DNA from 4 places in the Lysinibacillus sp. FSL K6-1151 genome. Region 2 is predicted to be linked to each of the others. Evidence: riboswitches for the same ligand, from Rfam matches in the RefSeq annotation. Region 2 holds a riboswitch; each other region holds the start of a gene.
What was found. Region 2 has a riboswitch for cobalamin ahead of mmgD (citrate synthase). Riboswitches for the same ligand answer to the same signal wherever they lie in the genome.

Region 1: it holds a riboswitch for cobalamin, as region 2 does, so the genes downstream of both, MHI04_RS19750 (iron chelate uptake ABC transporter family permease subunit) here and mmgD (citrate synthase) in region 2, are expected to answer to the same signal.
Region 3: it holds a riboswitch for cobalamin, as region 2 does, so the genes downstream of both, cobT (nicotinate-nucleotide--dimethylbenzimidazole phosphoribosyltransferase) here and mmgD (citrate synthase) in region 2, are expected to answer to the same signal.
Region 4: it holds a riboswitch for cobalamin, as region 2 does, so the genes downstream of both, MHI04_RS13565 (energy-coupling factor ABC transporter permease) here and mmgD (citrate synthase) in region 2, are expected to answer to the same signal.

The regions. Positions count from the first base shown of each region.
Region 1 covers NZ_CP152040.1:4,081,376-4,084,856, reverse strand. The annotation lists gene MHI04_RS19760 (response regulator transcription factor) at 1-653, shown strand, start outside; gene MHI04_RS19755 (YdhK family protein) at 694-1,263, opposite strand; cobalamin riboswitch at 1,576-1,764, shown strand; gene MHI04_RS19750 (iron chelate uptake ABC transporter family permease subunit) at 1,909-2,955, shown strand; gene MHI04_RS19745 (heme ABC transporter ATP-binding protein) at 2,961-3,481, shown strand, end outside.
Region 2 covers NZ_CP152040.1:2,374,168-2,377,648, reverse strand. The annotation lists gene prpD (2-methylcitrate dehydratase) at 1-521, opposite strand, end outside; gene mmgD (citrate synthase) at 620-1,741, opposite strand; cobalamin riboswitch at 1,934-2,129, opposite strand; gene MHI04_RS11535 (NUDIX hydrolase) at 2,378-2,863, shown strand; gene MHI04_RS11530 (hypothetical protein) at 2,919-3,200, opposite strand; gene MHI04_RS11525 (hypothetical protein) at 3,210-3,481, opposite strand, start outside.
Region 3 covers NZ_CP152040.1:1,218,138-1,221,618, reverse strand. The annotation lists gene MHI04_RS05715 (methionine gamma-lyase family protein) at 1-222, opposite strand, end outside; gene MHI04_RS05710 (trimeric intracellular cation channel family protein) at 572-1,177, shown strand; gene cobT (nicotinate-nucleotide--dimethylbenzimidazole phosphoribosyltransferase) at 1,252-2,307, opposite strand; cobalamin riboswitch at 2,401-2,577, opposite strand; gene MHI04_RS05700 (DMT family transporter) at 2,650-3,481, opposite strand, start outside.
Region 4 covers NZ_CP152040.1:2,812,021-2,815,501, reverse strand. The annotation lists gene MHI04_RS13580 (ATP-binding cassette domain-containing protein) at 1-120, opposite strand, end outside; gene cbiQ (cobalt ECF transporter T component CbiQ) at 117-890, opposite strand; gene MHI04_RS13570 (energy-coupling factor ABC transporter substrate-binding protein) at 897-1,169, opposite strand; gene MHI04_RS13565 (energy-coupling factor ABC transporter permease) at 1,173-1,919, opposite strand; cobalamin riboswitch at 2,062-2,247, opposite strand; cobalamin riboswitch at 2,505-2,687, shown strand; gene MHI04_RS13560 ((2Fe-2S) ferredoxin domain-containing protein) at 2,834-3,205, shown strand; gene cobJ (precorrin-3B C(17)-methyltransferase) at 3,210-3,481, shown strand, end outside.

The sequences.
Region 1 (3,481 bases), 1.7 Mb from region 2:
TAACCCTTTATTTAGAGCCGAATTTTTATTGTAGAGCTATGTCTTCCGTTCAAGAGGCTTTCGATTTTTTAGAAGATGGGCATGCAGATTTAATTCTTTTGGATGTTATGATGCCAGAGATGGATGGGTGGCAGGCGTGCCAAGAAATTAGGAAGTTTTGGGATGTGCCCATCATTATGCTTACTGCAAAAGGAGAGCATGCGGATATTGTCAAAGGCTTAAACCTCGGTGCTGATGACTACATATTAAAACCCTTCGATGAGGAAGAGTTATTAGCACGTATATATGCGGTATTAAGAAGATCGAAAATAGAGGAAAAGGTTATTAGCTTTGAGGGTCTTCGCTTAGATAAGGAATCCTTTGAATTATATTTTCAACATGAGGCAATTCCTCTAACACCAAAGGAATTTTCCATGCTTGTTTTATTTTTAGATCATCAAAATAAAGTATTTTCTAGAGAACATCTAATCACCACAGTCTGGGGATATAATGTGACAATTGAAGATCGTACCATTGATTCTCATGTGCGTAATTTACGAGAAAAATTAAGAAAAAGTGGGTTCCCTGCGGATGATTACTTGCAAACAGTATGGGGTATCGGCTATAAATGGCATAAGTCAATTGATAGAAAACCGTTACAACACAAAAGCTAGAAAACAACCTCTGCCAGAAATGCTGGAGAGGTTGTTCATATTATTTTGAGGTTAATTCTTCTTCTGTCACCCATTTATGATTTTTAACAGCTTCACCATTTGTGGTCGAAGTGTAATCAACCATATAAACAGTCGTTTGGATAGCCTCCTCAATACGGACAGTCGCATTTTCCATACCTTCCATATGCGCTGCGTCCGTTTTTACTTCTGTGCCAGGGGCTAGTGGTGCTTCTTCTGGATCAATCAATTCTTCATGAATCACCCACTTATGATTTTCTACACGCTTTCCACCGGAAGTTGGCTCATAGGAAATAACATAGGCAGTTGTGTTATAGGCACCTATTATTGTTGCTTCGGCACCTCTCATACCGTCCATATGTCCATCCGTAATAATCACGTTACTTCCAACAGAAAACTTCGGATTATCCGCGTTCTTTAATGTGGATGGTACTTCACCTGAGCTTGAGTGGTTCATCGTAGAATGATCCATTTCTTCAGCAGTGTTATTGGAAGTAGATACAGGCTTCGTTTGCTCCTCCGCACAAGCTGTTAAACTAATGAAGGCCGTTACTGCTAGAAGTCCAGTAGACCATTTTCTTTTAAATATCATGTAATATCCTCCTCACTATTTTCCCTTACTGTAGCAAACAAATGTGCAGAAATGATGGATGTCAATTGCTTTTTGACATGAATGAAGAGAGCGAAATGTCATTGATGTATGTGATAGGAAAAATGGCTAAGATGTGGTGAAGTTTCCTCCCATGCCAAAACTATTAAGTAATAGATAGCCAATTTATAACGAGCAAATAGCTATTGTGCTCAAAACTGCGAAGATACAGCTTATATATTGTTCTTCCTTAGAAATAAAATTCCATGTAGACTAACAATCTATAAAAATGTATGATAGAATCGTCACAATTTTATAAATTCAAATACTATTGGTGTGCCATTTTATAATGTCACTTAAAAGGGAAGTCGGTGTAAGTCCGGCGCTGTCCCGCAACTGTAACGAGGAGTCCTATAATATTATTTGCCACTGTGGAAGAATGGGAAGGCAATTATAGGGTGTTGAATCGAAGCCAGGAGACCTGCCAGTTAGTAATACCTGTAATGCCCACGAGGATGCAAGCAATTACGGACAATAGCTGGATTTTTTCTGACTTTGTTTATTCTAGGGTGTTTCTATGCGTAGTTGCGTATGGAATACCTTTTTTTATTGCTTCATTCATCACTATTCAGTAGGAGTTTAAAACGGATGAATAAAAAGTTTATATTTTTTTCCTTAATCCTTTTCTTCGTATTAATTGTTTCTATGACCTTTGCTGTCATGGTCGGCTCTGTATCAGTTACGCCATTGTATGTATGGAAAGTTATTCTTTCTAAAATCCCCTTTATACAAAATGCCATAGAGCAAGATTGGAGTCGCTCACAGGAAATCATCATCTGGCAAATAAGAGCACCTCGTGTTTTGCTAGCTGCTATTGTTGGAGCGGGGTTAGCCATTGCGGGGGCAGCGATTCAGGCGCTTGTACGAAATTCCATTGCTGACCCATATATTCTAGGAATTTCTTCAGGGGCAGCTGTCGGAGCTACTTCTGTAATTATTTTAGGAGCCTTTTCATTTTTAGGTATTTACGCGCTTTCAATATCAGCCTTTTTAGGATCATTACTTGCCATTGCACTGGTGTTTTTCTTATCACGTGTTGGGGGACGGGTTTCTATTTTTCGTCTGTTATTGGCAGGTATGGCTGTTTCCTTTATTTTAACGGCCATTTCTAATTTTATTTTAATGATGTCAAAGCAAGAGGGGGCTTTAAAAGCTGTTATGTTTTGGATGCTAGGTAGTCTAGCAGGAGCTAAATGGAATAATATTATCATTCCAGCTTCCATATTTTTCGTCGTATTTGGGCTTCTCTGGCTACACTATCGAAATTTAAATTTACTTTTACTTGGGGAAGAAGCGGCAGTGACGTTAGGGGTTAATCTTCAGCAATTTCGGATTCAGCTTATATTACTTGTCTCCCTGTTAACAGGTGTACTGGTGGCAGTCAGTGGCTCTATTGGTTTTGTAGGTCTAATTATCCCTCATATAGTACGTTTAATTGTGGGATCTAACTATAAATATGTGATACCGATTAGTGCTTTAATAGGGGGGATTTTCTTAGTGTGGGCTGATGCCTTTGCTCGAATTATCATTGCTCCTCAGGAAATGCCAATTGGTATTATTACAGCCTTTTGTGGAGGTCCATTTTTCATTTGGCTACTCCGTCGCAATAATTATTCTTTCGGTGAAGGAGATTAACTTATATGACATTAGAAGCAAAGCAAGTATCATTCTCCATTAACGATCAACGTATACTACATGAAGTAAGTATTCAAATAAAGAAAAAGCAGTTTGTTGGGTTAATTGGCCCTAATGGTAGTGGCAAATCAACATTGCTAAAAAATATGTATCGTCTTCTAAAACCTGAAAGCGGGACGGTATTATTAAATGAGCATGATATTTTAAAGCAATCTAGTAAAGCAATTGCGAAGAATTTAGCTGTTGTTAGTCAAGATACACCTGTTTTATTTGATTTCACTGTACATGATTTAGTTAGCATGGGGAGAACGCCACATAAAAAACTGTTAGAGCTAGATCAAGAGCAAGATTTTCAAATTGTTAAAGATGCTTTGAAGCAAACAGGTATAGCTCATTTAGAAAAACGAAGCTTTAGCTCCCTTTCAGGTGGAGAGAAAAAACGTGTAATGGTTGCACGAGCACTAGCACAGCAAGCACAAGTGCTTATATTAGATGAGCCAACGAATCATTTAGATATCCAACATCA
Region 2 (3,481 bases):
TTGACAAACAGTACATGGTCTAACCCAACACGATTTAAGCTATTTTCTAATGCGAGAATACCTTGTATTTCATGGGCCTGTATCATCATTTCTAATACGTCTTTCATTTTAAGTGGCTCTTTCCCTTCAGCAACACGCACGCGACTCAAATAATCAGCCACAGCTAATATGCCCCCTAAATTATCAGAAGGGTGTCCCCATTCAGCCGCAAGCCAAGTGTCGTTGTAATCCAGCCAACGAATCATACAACCGATATTAAAGGCACCTTTTACAGGATCAAGAACATAGGAAGTGCCTGGAACTCGTGTACCATTGGGAACGACTGTGCCTGGTACTACTGGGCCAAGAAGTTTCGTGCATTCAGGATATTGTAAGGCCAAAATGCCACACCCTAATGTATCTAATAATACATAGCGTGCCGTTTCGTATGCTTCTTCACTTGTAATAGTTGTATTGACTACGTAATCCGCAATATCTGTAAGTAATTGATCTGTCTTAGATATGTCATTTGTTTTAATCATCTATATCTTCCTTTCAAGGCATGAATTTGATATACTAGTATGCTGATAGGCATTGGTCAGAATGCCCATCAGCTCTATGGCGAGTTGTTAAAACTTGATTATACCGACAATTCTTCAAGGTTATGACGCTCGCCAATATAATGGACACGAGGTCTAAATAATCGGTTATTGTCATGCTGCTCAATGACGTGAGCACATAAGCCAATCGTTCGTGAGCCAAAAAAGATAGGTGTATAGATTTCAATTGGCAAGCCAAGCATGTAGTATACTGGTGCTGCATAATAATCTAAATTTGGGTACAAGCTCTTTTCTTGTGCCATCACCTTCTCACCAGCTTCACACATGTGATATAAGCGATCATCCCCTTGTGCCAAACATAATTTATGCAAAGCCTCTTTCATAATTTGTGCTCTTGGGTCCATCTTTTTCATATAAACACGGTGACCAAAGCCCATAATTTTTTCTTTATTTTGCAGTTTATTTTTCAGCAAGGCTTCAAAGCCTGCTACTGTTTTGGCTTCTAGAAGCATGTACATGACTGCCTCGTTGGCCCCTCCATGTAAATTTCCTTTCAATGATGCGACAGCTCCAGTTAAAGCACCGTACAAATCAGATTGTGTAGAGGCAATAACACGAGCTGTAAACGTCGAATTTGGCATCTCATGCTCACTATATAAAACGAGAGACTGATCAAAAATTTCCTCTTCTAACGCCGTTGGTTTTCTACCAGTAATCATGTAATAAAAATTGGCGCTATAGGAAAGCTGACTATCTGGCTCCACAACATCTTGTCCGTTTAAGACACGATAGCTATTGGCTACGATGTTAGGCATACCGCCTAAAAGTCTATAAGCTCGCGTCAAGTTCATTTCAGTAGAACGATCATTGATGTGCTGATCAAAGCCTGCTAAAACAGAAATTCCAGTTCTCAGTCCATCCATCGCATGTGTTTCATTAGGCAAGAGCTTGAAGATTTGGAAGATCTCTTGTGGAACCTGATAATGTGCTTTTAATTTGTCCTGTAAGTCAGCCTGTTGCTCGGCAGTAGGAATTTCGCCATGCAGTAGTAGGTAGACAATGTCTAAATACGAATATCTTTGTGATAATTCAATCAAGTCGTAGCCTCGAATAACAATTTGACTTCCTACAGTGTCTAAAAAAGATAATTTTGTTTCAGCAGCAATGACCCCATCAAGACCTGGTGAATAAGTTAACTCCATTCAATGACAGCCCCTTTGTTTAATTATTCTTGTAAGCGTTACCATTCCAACACGAAAGAACAACAAAAAAACAACTTCTACCCCTTTTTAGAAGTTGTTAATCTACAAAAGCATGACAGACCAAATAACAGTGAATTTACAGGAATTCACAAAAATCATGCAGTAGCTAACACCTCCCTATCCTCGTAGGTCAATTGATGCTTATTTTGTGGCAGGTCTCCTGACTTATAATCAACACTTCAATAACACCTTCCCATTTTGACAAACAAAACAGTGGCCTTGTTATCGAGCTCCTAAATACAGTTGCGGGACAGTGTTGGACTCTCACCAACTTCCCTTTTAATCAAATGGAATGAACCCCATTTGAACCACCAAAATTTAGCATATTCAATTTGTCTATTTACCTTAACATAGAGTTTTCAAAACAATCAATATAGGTAAAATTCAGAAAAGACTGATTATAAAAAGCTATTTTTCATTTTTGATTGACTATTCTGCATTTTTGAGCATTATTTTGTACAAAAAAAGATTGTTCATCTATACCAATAAATCCATTTTCAAGGGTTATAAGTAAAATAGAGGTCTTTATAATAAGAAAGGCGAATAGTTTTTTTATAATATAGAGGAGGAGCACATATGGGCTATATTTCAGAATTAAGGAAACACATCGGTAGTAGACCGATTATCAGTATCGGGGCGACAATTCTTGTAGTCAACGATGACAAGAAAATTCTCTTTCAACATCGTTCAGATACGTTGGATTGGGGATTACCTGGTGGCTCAATGGAACTGAATGAAACGCTAGAAGAAGCTGCTACCCGTGAACTTCATGAAGAAACAGGACTGGTAGCGAATGAATTGGACTTGATTGGTGTTTTTTCAGGGCCAAATTATTATTTTCAATATCCAAATGGGGATGAAATCTATACAGTTATTCATCTTTATAGTGCGAAAAATGTCAGTGGTGTATTAGAGATGAGGGATGGTGAGAGTTTGAATCTTACCTATTTCAGTAAAAATGAGCTACCAGATCATCTTGAGAAAAGAACAAAAACACTCTTAGACAATCTAGAGGACAAATTGTGGAATTTAGATAGTTCTTTTGCAAAGAATTCTCTTTAAATAACAAAGAGCATGCTTTTTATGAAAACATGCTCCCATCTTAACTATTAGGTTATTACAGTCTAATCTTAACCTCTGTACCGTCTTGTGCCTTGACATCTACTAGCACGAGCCCTTTGTAATTTTGTAGTTCCTTGATAATAGGCTTGAGCATTTCTTTGTCAATGAATGGAAAGGAAAAGTCGATTTTTTTTCTGTCGAAGTATGCCTTTGTCCATTTGTTGACACTTTGCTGAATCCATTTTGAAGTCAAAGTGGAAAGAACAATGGTTAGCACAGCATATGGAACAGGAACGGTAAAGCGAACGTCTTTTGCTTTCACTTTTACATGCATCATAAGTCGCCTCTACTCAATGAAAACTGAAACGGTATCTCCGTTTGCCGATTTTATGTCCACAATTTGTCCATCTAATTCATTTTCGATGGCTTCAAGAAGAAGATTGATATCGATATCTTTCACGTATTTTTCCGATTGCGGAATACTCGCAGCGATACTGTGTCCAGCCATTAACACAGCCTTGACAAGTTTTATAGGCAAATTCACAGTGACATTATCATTTTCAGTGGACACCACACGAACCTTTAACGTTTTATCTAAATACTTCGTTTTTTCCAGAA
Region 3 (3,481 bases), 1.2 Mb from region 2:
ATAAACACGCTCTAAATTATCGCGTCCCTCATCGTCATAGCCATAGCCATTGGATGGATGTAAATGATAGTCACTTACTTGATGCTTGCGAAATGCTGCTAGCACCTTCTGTTGATTATAAAACGCCATTTCTTCTACCTTTGCATGATAGGGTCGAACTTGCTCCTCTATTTTTGACGCTAAGGATAGCGTTTGTGCTGATAAATTAGATGTAAACGTCATTCTTTTCTTCTCCATTTCACAATTGTCCCGCATTTCAATCAGTAAGATCTATCGACTCTCTAAATTGACTTCACTCATTCTAGAATTCCCTAAATAACTACTGGTATATCAACGCTTTTGACGAATGTTTTTCTTTATTTCAATAACATCTTATCAATTTGTATGAACCCCTGCAAAACTTGCCTATTGTTTCTAAGCGAATTTTACGCTAAGCTAATGTGCGGACTTACTTCAAGAAGCGTATGTAATGACTGATTTTGGCTATTAAATTCATAGATTCTGTTACGTCAAAAAAAGTCTTTTAACTTTTAAAAAAGAAGTTCATTTATTGATAGAAGGGGTGAAAGGGATGGCTTGGGAGGTTTTTAGTATTATTGGAACAATTGCCTTTGCTATTTCTGGGGCAATCATTGCCATGGAAGAAGAATACGATTTATTCGGTGTATATATACTCGGTATTGTCACTGCTTTTGGTGGAGGAGCTATTCGAAATTTACTCATCGGACTGCCTGTCACAACCTTATGGGGACAGGATATGATGTTTCAAATTGCACTAGCTGCGATTACGATATTTTTTATCTTCCCGCATCATCTGATTCAGCATTGGCATCGTTGGGGCAACTTCACAGATGCCATTGGCTTATCCGCATTCGCTATTCAAGGTGCACTCTATGCAGTGAAGCTAGATATGCCAATTAGCGCAGTCGTTGTAGCTGCTGTTTTAACAGGTTCAGGTGGTGGTATTGTGCGAGATTTATTAGCTAGACGGAAGCCGCTAGTTCTCCGTGATGAAGTCTATGGTGTTTGGGCTGCTCTCGCAGGGCTTGTTATCGGATTTGAAGTTTTGACTGGAGACATTTTCCTTTATGTATTATTTGCAGTGATTACAGCATTACGCATTCTTTCCTATATGATGAAGTGGCGTTTGCCTTTGCGTAAGTTGAATCGGGCATAGATACTGTAATTGATAAAAAAATGAATAAGCGCAAAGAGTTCATTAACTATTTGCGCTTATTTGTTATTCAGTAACTATTTAGCCAAAAGATTCATGGCTTCTTCTAATGTCACCATATTTTTCATCATAGAACAAGCGGCATCTAAAAGAGGAAAGGCTAGAGCAGCACCAGAGCCTTCGCCTAATCGCATGTTCATATGCAGCATTGGCTCTACACCAAGTAATGATGCGGCAATTTTAGCCCCTGGTTCCTCTGAAGCATGGGAAGGTATGATAAAGTCTTTTACTTTCGGTTCAATTTGATAAGCAATAAGCGCAGCAATAGTCGAAATAAAACCATCAATAATAACAGGTTTTCGGTGACTTGCGGCAGCCAGCATGATACCAGCCATAGCCCCTATCTCTAGCCCTCCAACTTTAGCTAGAACATCAATGATATCGTTAGGATTGGGGTTGTTGAGAGTAATTGCTTTTTCAATTACTGCTGCTTTATGAGCAATCCCTCCTTGACCAACTCCTGCGCCAAACCCTGTTATTTCAATAGGGTCATAGCCAGTCAAAGCAGCTAATATGGCAGTGCTCGGCGTTGTATTACCAATGCCCATTTCACCTGTTCCAAGTAGGTTGGCTCCTTTTGTGATTTCATCTGTTGCCACATGAATCCCCACTTCAATGGATTGAATAGCCTCTTCTCTTGACATAGCAGGGCCCTGTGCCATGTTATCTGTGCCATGTTTAATTTTATGAATGATAACACCTGCATCAAGCGGAATATCTTCTTTTACCCCAACATCTACTGTTACTACCTTTGCATTGGTAATGCCCGCAATCGCACAAACGCCTGTACCTCCCTTAGGAAAATTTAATGTTTGAAAGACCGTAACATCTTGTGGATTCGTTGTTATGCCTTCCTCACAAACGCCATGATCTGCTGCACAGACAATCATCACTTTTTTATCGACCATTGGATATAATTGTCCTGTTATGCCTGAAAGCTGTACGGCAAGTGATTCTAGTTTCCCCAAGCTACCTGGGGGCTTACAAAGCGCATCAATTCGCTTTCTAGCTTGGTCCATACTATTCATATCAGCCTCTTGGATATTTTGAATCGTGTCTTGTAATAATTGCATTATTGTTTCTCCTCTCGTTCTACATGAAGACAAAATAAAAAGTCTGTAGTTTATTGTCATGACAAATAAACTACAGACTTTTCCATCATCTATATACTTCCGAAGCAAGTAGGCAGGTCTCCTGGCTCAAGCTCAACATATCATCGTGCCTTCCCAGCGATTCGCTAGTGGCATTTACGATGACACTCCCTTATACAGTGGCGGGTCCGCTAAAGTTTTTCACTTTATTCCCTATTCTCCCTATTGGGCACCTAATGCTTTTATTAAACTATTTATAATCTACGACAGCGTATTTTTTCTGTCAATATTAGAATACTCGCCTTGTACCATTTCTTCGGTTACCTATTCTTTTTCTATTTCGCTTAGCAATGTTGAGCCTAATAATAGGACCGCTCCTATTATTTGTAGAAGCGTCATTTTTTCACCTATAATCATCGTGGAAATTACTAATGATGTCAGTGGATCAATATAGCTAAGAATGGCTATACTTTGTCCTTTTAACTGTGACATGCCTAAAAAGAACAATAAAAATCCAACCCCTGCATGGACAATGCCTAATGTAATTAAGAATAGGACTGACTCAAAACTGATTTTCATGACCTGAAATCCTGTAGTTCCAAGTAGATAGAAGCTAAGGAAAAATGCTGCTAAAGAAAGTTGAATCATTGTATTTTCTGGTTCCTTTAAGCCGCATATAAATTTATTTGTCAATGTTAGCGCTGTGTAAAAGCATGCCGCGATAAGACCGTAGACAATGCCTATAAAATGCTCACTGTCCCCAGTGCCTTGACTTTGGACAATCAAATATAGTCCGATAAGAGCCACACAGACATACATTATTTTTCTGCCAACTAGCTTCTCTTTTAAAATAATTGGAGATAAGCAGATAACGAGTACTGGTGCAAAATAATAACTCAATGCAGCATTGGCAATCGTTGTTGCTTTATAAGCCTGAAATAAAAAAATCCAGTTCCCACACAAGGCGATACTAGAAAGTATTAATTTCCACTTATTTTTTATAATCTCTAATTTCGAAAAATTCCCCTTTTTATAAATAAAAATCACTACTAAAAAACAAGCACCTATTAAACTCATCCAAAAAGCAATTTCACTTGAAGTTAACGGAATATACTTGGCAAAAACACCAACTGCTCCAAAAATAATCATGGATAAT
Region 4 (3,481 bases), 440 kb from region 2:
ATGACCAAGGATGGCAATTTTTTTTCCTTTTGGAATGTGTAAAGTAATGTCTGACAATGCCTTCGTACCATCTGCATAGGCATAGGACAAGCGGTTTAGTTCAAAATAGAATGCTGTCATGAGAAGTACCCTCCATATACAATGAGGAATAGGAACAGTGTCGCTATGCCTAGCCAATTTTTCTTGCTATAGGAGCCCATCTCTTGCCAGTAGACGGCTTCGCCACCCCGTGACTGCATGGCATTATTAAGCTCACGACTACGCTGAAACATTTCAGCAAATAGCGCCACAATAAGCATGGATACGGAGCGTAGCCATTGCATTGGAGAATGGTAGCCAAGACGCGCTTGCTGGGCAAGATGTATTCTGTACATGCTTTCTAAAAATATAAAAATAAAACGATAGGTTAGTTCAATAAGCTCAACCAATAAAGAGGGCAGTCGCCATTGTCGGAGCACATAGCAAATCCCTTGTACGGATGTGGTCAAAATTAAAAAGTATAAACAACTACTACTGCCAAGGACAATAAAGAACAATTGTTGGGCGGACAGGGCACTTGCTTTTCCGATGAAAATTGTCCAATTCATCCACGTAAAAGACCACAGATGGGCAGGTAATACATGAGTTGCTGGTGTGATTGACAGCAAGATGGATACAAGACTTGTTAGTAAGAAAAATCCAGGTAGCAATAATAACTTAACATAGTAGGTAAGCGGAATTTTTGCACCTAAAATGATAAAAGCACTCATTACAAAAAATGTAATGAGTGAAAGTCGTTCATCTCTCATGATGAGCGTTACGAGAAGTAGACCAATTGAAAATATCATTTTTTCTAGCGGATGAACGGACGCTAGCTTATTAAGATACGCATACTTATCAATGAGTAACATAACGGGTTAACCTTCTTTATGCTTGCCGCGCATATAGCCGATGAAGTAGCCAATAAAACCAGCTCCAATAGCTGCCTGTAGCACGAATAATAAGCTTTCAATTTCACCACTTGGTGGCTCCCATAAGCTTTCAAACCACGGTTCATATTCTGCATTGATTTCGCCAATGGCTGCTTCTGCCTCTCCATCAGCACCACCAAATTCTGCACCTTTTTGTATAAACAATGGGATGATAGCTAACAGCACAACAATCGCTATTAGTAATAAATTTCGTTTCATCTACTAATGTGCCTCCTTTGTTGAGAAAACACGCAACATTTTTAATTCGCTGACATTGTACTTTTTCAAGAAATTCATCACAATGACCGTTAAAATTCCTTCACTCACCGCTAACGGAATTTGAGTTAAGGCAAAAATACCTGCGAACTTTGTAAACGATGCCATAAAGCCGCCAACCTCTGAAGGGAAGGCTAATGCTAACTGTACAGAAGTCACAACATATGTACCTAAGTCACCAAGCATCGCAGCAAAAAAAACAGCTAGTGAAAATGACAACCCTATTTTTTGAGCCCCTTTAAAGACAAAGTAAGCAATAAATGGGCCTACAATCGCCATAGAGAAGGCGTTCGCTCCTAAAGTGGTAATCCCACCATGTGCTAATAATAAAGATTGGAATAATAAAACAATCGTTCCGATGACACTCATAGCTAGAGGTCCGAATAAAACCGTTCCAAGTCCAACACCAGTTGGGTGGGAGCAACTACCTGTAACCGAAGGGATTTTTAACGCCGACAGCACAAAAGCAAAGGCTCCTGAAAGACCTAAAAGCATTTTGGTTTCAGGGTTTTCTTCAATTGTTTTGCGAATGGAGCGCAATCCTAGAATAATAAATGGGATAGAGATGACCCACCAAAAAATAGCCCATTCGATTGGTAAAAAACCTTCCATGATATGCATAGCAAAGGCACGTTTTGGCACGAGTAAAAAGGCCAATAAAAAATAACTAAGTTTCCACCATGAAAATTTCAAAAGCTTTCCTCCTTACTAATAGATTTTTAGAATGTAGCGTGCGTAAATAAAAAAGCACTTCTCCGTTGTTGGAAAAGTGCATAGCTAAAAAAGCAAATAACATTCTCATCTGCTAAGCCGCACACCTATCCTCGTAGGCTGAAACGATCACATATTTTTCGGCAGGTCTCCTGGCTCTAGTTCAACACTTTATAGGTCTTCCCATCCGTTGGACAGTGACATGTTCTATAAAGCTCCCTAATACAGTGGCGGGACCGCGCCGGACTCAAACCGGCTTCCCTTTTAAGCAAAATGATAAGTATTTTACACCGAAAAAACATTAAGTTGTGAGATTTCACGACAAAGTGTAACATGATTTTCCATAAATATGCTATACTTTTTTTAAAAATATTTTCAATTGAAGGTCAATAGAGAAGATTCTGATAACTACTGAATTGTCATAAATAAGGAGATATTATAATTTTTATACCTGGTCTACACACAAAATTGATAAAATTGTCATAAATTTTTATAGAAATATTGAAATTTTAAAATAATGAGATATGATAGAGACAGTTTTCTATTCTATAAAGAAGATAATAAATTTCATATAAAACGTCGATAAGTGCTCGAATAACTCGAGATAATAGGGAAATTGGTGAAAATCCAATACAGCCCCCGCTACTGTAATAGCTGATGAAATCGCAAAGCCACTGGTGCAAACTTGGGAAGGTGCGATAGTAAAATGAAGCTTAAGTCAGGAAACCTGCTTATTTGATTGTGCATGCAAACTTTTCGGAGGGAGAAGTTGAAGCAAGAGCGAGTACCTGCATTTTATTTTATTCGTTTTTATTTGGCTTCTACAAAACCTTTACTCTTCGTAATTAGAGTAAAGGTTTTTCTTTTTCCAGAAAGCAAATGAGGGGAGACAGAAGATGACAACATGGAATTTAGAGGGGATGAAAACACATCTCTTTATTTGTAATGGTAGTAGCTGCATGAACAAAGGTGGGGAGGAAATTACCCTAGCTATTCGAGAAGAAATACAACAGCAAGCACTTGATCAAGAGATACATACAACAAGAACGCGCTGTAATGGACGATGCAAGGATGCTTGTGTGGTCATCGCCTATCCGCAAGGGAATTGGTATCGTGTACCATCAACAGAGCATGCTAGAACACTTGTACAAGATTTACATCATGAATCCTTATACAAAGAACATGTCTTTACACTTCGTGAAGGTACATTACAGCGTACAGCACAAACGACAGCCATTAAAGGGATCGAAAAGGTGAAAGAGGGGTAACAACATGGCGCAAAAAGGAAAAATTTTCGTAGTGGGCTTTGGACCTGGAGACTTTAAGCATATTACGACACGGGCGGTAGAGGCATTACAACAAAGTGATATGATCATAGGCTACAAAACCTACGTGGAGTTGATTCAAGATTTAGTCAGTGCGAAGTCGATTGTCAGTACTGGAATGACCGAAGAGGTGTCCCGTGCGCAGGAAGCGGTTCGCCAAGCAGAGGCTGGAAGCATTGTCTCAGTCATTTCAAGTGGTGATGCGGGTGTCTATGGTAT